2 regions of the Gottfriedia sp. S16(2024) genome follow, and region 1 is predicted to be linked to the other one. Evidence: riboswitches for the same ligand, from Rfam matches in the RefSeq annotation. Region 1 holds a riboswitch; the other holds the start of a gene.
The links. A riboswitch is a leader RNA that binds a small molecule or an ion and turns the genes downstream of it on or off. The one in region 1 is predicted to bind cyclic di-AMP.
Positions count from the first base shown of each region.

Region 1 (3,422 bases):
TAACCAATCTGATAATTTTTAAAAATTATGTTGTTATTATTTTAAGAAGAAATAAGGAATTTAAATAGATAGAAAAATAAATAAAACAAAAAGACAAATAATAATAGGGAGTGAACAATGAATAAAAATCGGTTAGAAGCTTTTAGTGATGGTGTACTTGCTATCATTATTACAATTATGGTCCTTGAAATTAGGATTCCTCATAGTCCGAATATAAAAGACTTATTACAACTTTTCCCAACCTTTCTTAGTTATTTACTTAGTTTCATTTATGTAGGTATTTACTGGAACAACCACCATCATATGATACACACTTTACAAAAGGTGACAGGATCAATCATGTGGGCTAATCTTCATTTGCTTTTCTGGTTATCATTAATTCCTTTTGCTTCTGGTTGGATGGGAGAAAACCATTATAAGCCTTATCCTACAATGCTTTATGGTGTAATACTCTTAATGGCGGCAATAGCTTACTTCATATTACAAGGTATAATTATCAAAAAAGAGGGAAAGAATTCAAAGTTAAAACAGGCTGTAGGTAACGATTGGAAAGGAAAAGTATCTGTGGTTTGTTATTTATCTGCAGTTTGCACGTCTTTGATCTGGCCTTGGTTCGCTCAAATAATATATGTATTCGTTGCAATTTTGTGGTTATTACCGGATCGTCGAATAGAGAAAGTTATGCAAACAAAGTAATATTTTAATAAATTTATAAAAAGTTAGGGAGCTGATTATGATGATAAAAGGTTTCGGGGGAATATTTTGGAGGACTAAAAATCTGGATGCATTAAAAAAATGGTACAGTAAAGTGCTGAATGTTGAAATAGAAAATTGGAATGGGACTATTATTAAACCCGATTCTGAAAATGAAACAATCTTTTCTTTCTTTACTGAAGAAGACAGATATTTCCCAACAGAACAGCAAGTAATGTTAAATTTTCAAGTTTATAATCTAGACGAGACGATTAAGCATCTTGAACAAGTGGGTGTACCTCTTGCAAAGGAAAAAGAGGTTAGTGAATATGGTAAGTTTGCTTGGATTAAAGATCCTGAAGGTAGATTGGTTGAACTTTGGGAGAAATAACGGATTCTTATTTAAGAAAGGATTGCTACGGCAATCCTTTTTTCTTTTTGTACGAACGGGTGATTTAGATAAACAAGGAATAAAAAGATTCTCTCTAGAATATTAGTTTTTAGTAAATCAATGTATAGAGATTACAAAAAGGAGAACAATCTATGTCGGACTTATTTATTTTTTTACCTCTATTAACTCTCATTATCGTAATAGCTATTATTGTTTTCTTAATAAACAAATTGGCAAAGAAAAAGAATAAAAGCGCAGGAAGAATTCTTGGAACCATCTTTTTGTTATATGTCACTTGTATATTAATAATGGGGGTTATTACTTATTTTAAAGGACCTTAATCAAAGATTACATGAGTTAGCCGGCTGTGAATTAGGATTTCAAAACAGAGAATCGACTCATGAATGAGTAAGTAATTTTGCTCATTTTTCATTTGAAAAACCAATTAGGAAAAGATTTTTATACTTATCATAATGGTCATTTATTGACACAACATATTTAATCAAAAGACATATTAGTTTCTTTAACTAGTAAAATAGTTTACAATTTAGTAGTTGAATTGTAATTTAAGTAATATACATAAAATTAAATGACCATAGATCGCTGAGTTTAGTTGAGTGTTTCTTCTATTAATAAAGGGACATTTCAATTTTAAAGCGGGGGAACCAATTTTTGTGCAATTGTACTTTGGGGTGAATCCTTTTTAGGTAGGGCTACTTTTTAGGTCCGAATCCGACAGCTAACCTCGTAGGCGTGTAGGGAGAAGGTTTCCAAAATGATGTCTTATTAAGGCACTGGAGATTTTCCTAGTGTCTTTTTTGCATTCAATTTTGGTAAATGAAGAAGTAAGTGGGGGTTATGAAGTGCTAGAAATGTATATATTTGGTGGAATTCTTATTTTAACTATGTTAATGGCAGTATTTATGACTCGTAAGGATTCTGTAGTAGATGATGAAAATGGAAAATATAAAAGTAAAAAGTCAGGGAATAGGAAGAGAATCGTTAGAGAGAGAAAATCAGGTAAAGTCGTTAGAATAGATTGATTTGCCGATACTATCGAAATTAAAATAGGTCGAAAAAACATTTAATAGTTCCTTAAGAGAGTGGCCAACTAAGCCATTCTCTTTTTTATTTATTTAGTTTTGGTTTCTTAATTCATATTTAGTTCATAATGAATTTATATAATATGTACATAATTATTTGGAAATGTAAGTAGGTGGATTTATTGAATCATGTAAAAGTATTAGTTGTCGATGATGATGCAAATATTCGCGAGTTAATCTCTATTTTTTTAAGTGGTGAAGGCTATACGGTTCTTGAGGCTGAAAACGGTCAAGAAGCATTAACGATACTAGAAGACAATAATATTCAAATAGTAGTAGTTGATGTGATGATGCCTGAAGTAGATGGATATGAGCTGACAAAAGAGGTTAAAAAGTATTATGATATTCCGATTTTAATGGTCACAGCAAAAGGGGAATCTCAGGATAAATTAAAGGGCTTTGATCTAGGGGTAGATGATTATGTTGTAAAGCCTTTTGATCCTTTGGAAATTGTAGCACGTGTAAAAGCTCTATTAAGAAGATTTCAATTACTAACTGATAAAAATATTTTTGTAGGTAATTTAACGATTAACCAAGTTAAATATGAAATTTCAGCAAATGATCAATCGATTACGTTACCATTAAAGGAATTTGAATTATTGATGAAGCTTGCTAGTCAAGCTGGAAGAATTTTTACGAGGAATGATTTGATTGAGCAAATATGGGGACTTGATTATGAAGGAGATGAACGCACGGTTGATGTGCATATAAAGAGAATACGAGAGCGTCTAAGAGAGTTAAAGGCTACGGTCGAAATCGTTACAATAAGAGGTTTAGGCTATAAATTAGAGGAAAATCACACATGAAAAGCATGTATACAAGATTGGTTTTAATCTTTATTTCAGTTATTTTGTTGAGTTTAGTCATTACTTTTTTTATCACTTCAAAATACTTTATAAAACATGTTGAAACAGAAGTACAAAGTGATTTAATAGATGTTGGAGAAAATTTTATTTCCATATACTCTAAACAAGATAATCAAAATGGAGTAGATGCGACGTTACAAATTCTTAGTAAAAATTTTTATCTATCACTGTATGATGAGTCGGGTAAAATCGTTTTGAAAAATACAGCACTAAAAAAGAAGAATATAAAAAAAGAACAAGTATTAACCGTTCTAAACAAAAGTGATGTTCAAACAAAAGGATATCTCATCGGCCTACCTTTTCAAAAAGATGGGCATAAATACGCTTTATTTATTCAGCCCAATATTGATCGTGGGTTCTTTAAAATGC
Region 1 is NZ_JBFLUO010000001.1:2,184,452-2,187,873, forward strand. Features, by position in the region: gene AB1282_RS10175 (TMEM175 family protein) at 118-696, shown strand; gene AB1282_RS10180 (VOC family protein) at 737-1,084, shown strand; cyclic di-AMP (ydaO/yuaA leader) riboswitch at 1,713-1,852, shown strand; gene AB1282_RS10185 (hypothetical protein) at 1,894-2,127, shown strand; gene AB1282_RS10190 (response regulator transcription factor) at 2,310-2,993, shown strand; gene AB1282_RS10195 (ATP-binding protein) at 2,990-3,422, shown strand, end outside.

Region 2 (3,422 bases), 500 kb from region 1:
TTTATATAAATGTTCTCGGAGCATTCGTCACTGCTTTTTTTACGAATGATGGTGGAGCATTAATTCTTACCCCAATTATATTAGCGATGCACCATGGACAATTGTAGTGTTTTCAATTGGAATGTATATAATTGTTTATACATTGAAGAATGTTGGTTTAACTGATGTATTAGCCCATTTAATTCATTATGTTGCTAATAAAGGAATACTAATTGCAACTCTAGGAATGGGTTTTATCTCTGCAGTTCTTTCTGCTATTATGAATAATCTTCCTACAGTAATGATTGCATCACTTGCAATTGAACATACACATACGACAGGAATTATAAAAGAAGGACTGATTTATGCGAATGTAATTGGTTCGGACTTAGGACCAAAGATGACACCCATCGGATCTCTAGCTACTTTACTATGGTTACATGTTTTGGCACAAAAAGGGATAAAAATTTCTTATCGAACTTATTTAAAAATCGGAATTATTATAACCATTCCAGTACTTTTCATTACATTATTAGGTTTATATATTAGTCTAAACATACACCAATAAAACATCTTAATTTTACACATTGAGACAACTATTTTTTAGTTGTCTTTTTCAATTATGTTTTCGTCAACTAGCTTTATTTAAAAGTTAATAAATATGTAAACGATTACCAAAAATAAGACATCAAAAAACATTAATTTCAAGTAATCGTTTACAATACTAATTCCAAAAATCACCAATTGACGAGTGGATTTTATCATGATAAAGTTGGTCTTACGTTTAAAAACGAACGTCAAACCACGGCCATTGGTCATGGTTTTTTATATGAAAAAATCACGAAAGGAGTAATCAAAATGAAAAAAGCAATCTTATCTTTAGTAGTTGGATGTGGATTTTCTATTTTACTGACAGGGTACGAAACGAATAAGTCAGAAGTTAATAAAAAGATCTCTATGTTTAATCAAACTGAGGTACAAAACGTGCTAACAAATACTTTAGCAGTTGATAAAGCTCAAGAGATCGTTTGGAATCAAGTGCGATAATTAGTCGCGAAATTTCCGAAGTTGGTCTTACGTTAAAAAACTAACGTCAAACCACGACCATTGGTCATGGTTTTTTTATATTAAAAAATCACGAAAGGAGAAAACAAAAATGAAAAAAATTATTTTATCTTTAGTAGTTGGATGCGGATTTTCTATTTTACTGACAGGGTACGAAACGAATAATTCAGAAGTTAATAAAAAGGTCTCAACTTTTAATCAAACTGAGGTACAAAACGTGTTAACAAATACTTTAACAGTTGATAAAGCACAAGAGATCGTTTGGAATCAAGCGCGATAATTAGTCGCGAATTTTCCGTAGAACTGGTCTTACGTTTAAAAACGAACGTCAAACCACGACCATTGGTCATGGTTTTTTTTTATTTGAAAATAATCGAGGAGGAGAGTACAAAATGAAAAAAGTAATTTTATCTTTAGTAGTTGGATGTGGATTTTCTATTTTATTGACGGGTTACAAAACAAATATGTCAGAAGCTAATAAAAAGATCTCAACGGTTAATCAAACAGAAGTGCAAAACGTATTAACGAACTCTTTAGCTACGGGAAAGTCACAACAAATTGTTTGGAATCAAGTACGCTAATAAGTATAAGATTGGGATTTAACCATACTTGATTCTTAAATTCTTTTATTTTGAGATTTAAATTTTTTTATTGTAAATTTTAAAAAAAGTCTCTTTACAAATTTATCCTGAAGTTATATATTTACATTTAAATTCTATATTTTTCTAATTCATAACCATAGTTGCTTAATCTTAAAAAGAGCGGGGGAACCATTTCTTTATTGGGGTGAATCCTTTTTTGTAAAGGTAGGGGTATTCTTTAATCCCGAATCCGACAGCTAACCTCGTAAGCATTTAAAGAAGGGGGTTTATTTAGTATTGTTTTTAAACACTAAGTAAAGCTTAGTGTTTTTTTGTATGCAAAAAAGTGGAAATTGGTAGTTTTTACCAAGGTATTGTTAGTTTTATTGCTTTTTTAAGAAAAGGGGAGAAATTTATGCATCATCCGTCCGAATATATAGAAATTGGACTATTTATTTTAGCGATTTTTGGGATTTATTATTCGATATCAAATTTTAATAGTGTAAAACGCGTATTTATTGGCAGACCTATGAGAACAGCTGAAATTCATGCACAGCATAATAAGTTGATTTGGTTTATTGCCCTGCCAATTCTAGCAGCCGATTTGTATTCATCTGTATCGTATGGACCAGAGGCGGGAATGACCGAGTTGCTCGGTCTAGGGGTTAAAGCACACTGGTATATCATACCGATTACGATCGCAACTGTTCTTTTATTAGGAATACTTATTCTTTCATATATTATGGGTATTTTAGCTTATCCCAGTGGTGGCGGAGCATATGCAATTGCCAAGGACAATTTCAAACCTCGATGGGTTTCACTCGTCGCTTCAAGCTCACTTTTAGTTGATTATATTTTAACAGTTGCGGTTTCAGTTTCCGCTGCTCTTGAAGCAGTGTCATCTGCATACCCAGCAGTTAAACCTTATGAAACAGTTTTAGCGATATTTTGTGTATTTTTATTATTAGTTGTTAATCTTCGTGGGGTTGCTGAATCAGCTAAAATATTTGCGTGGCCAACATTTGGCTTTATGATCTGTATGTTGCTTTTGATTTTTACCGGATTTTTTGACGAATTCCAAAATGGTTTTGTACAGCACCATACACCTACATTTGGTACAGTTCCACAAGGATTAAGTATTTTACTTGTTTTAAAAGCATTTAGTTCTGCATGTTCTGCTTTAACAGGTATTGAAACCATTTCAAATGCAGTACCAGTTTTTAGAGAACCTCGTCAAAAAAATGCGATTAAAACATATATAGCATTAGGCGTAATTACTTCAATTACACTTTTAGGCTTTGCATATCATTTATATGTAAACGGAATTTCACCTAATCCAAATGATACGATGTTATCTCAATTAATAAAGGTGTATTTTGGTCATGGGATTTTATATCAAGTAATCATTTGGTTTACATTTATCATTTTAATTTTGGCAGCTAACTCGACTTTTACAGGATTTTCACAGTTAGCAGCAATCGTTGCAGCTGATGGTTTTTTACCTAGAGGATTTACAAACAGAGGGGATCGTTTAGGTTACTCAAATGGAATTATTGCACTTGCTGCAGCAGCTAGTATATTAATTATTGCATTCCAAGCTCATACAAATGCGCTGATTCCACTTTACGCAATTGGTGTGTTTTTATCTTTTACAATTGCTCAATTAGGTTTAACAAGAAGGTGGAAGCGAGTAAAAGGTCCGAATTGGCAAGGCAAATTAGCAATCAATATTATTGGTTTAATCGTAACATCTGTTGTAACCGTAATCTTTGCAGTTACAAAATTTGCAGATGGTGC
Region 2 is NZ_JBFLUO010000001.1:2,686,106-2,689,527, forward strand. Features, by position in the region: partial or broken gene AB1282_RS12560 (ArsB/NhaD family transporter) at 1-547, shown strand, start outside; gene AB1282_RS12565 (hypothetical protein) at 838-1,026, shown strand; gene AB1282_RS12570 (hypothetical protein) at 1,136-1,324, shown strand; gene AB1282_RS12575 (hypothetical protein) at 1,437-1,625, shown strand; cyclic di-AMP (ydaO/yuaA leader) riboswitch at 1,778-1,912, shown strand; gene AB1282_RS12580 (APC family permease) at 2,041-3,422, shown strand, end outside.
Region 2: it holds a riboswitch for cyclic di-AMP, as region 1 does, so the genes downstream of both, AB1282_RS12580 (APC family permease) here and AB1282_RS10185 (hypothetical protein) in region 1, are expected to answer to the same signal.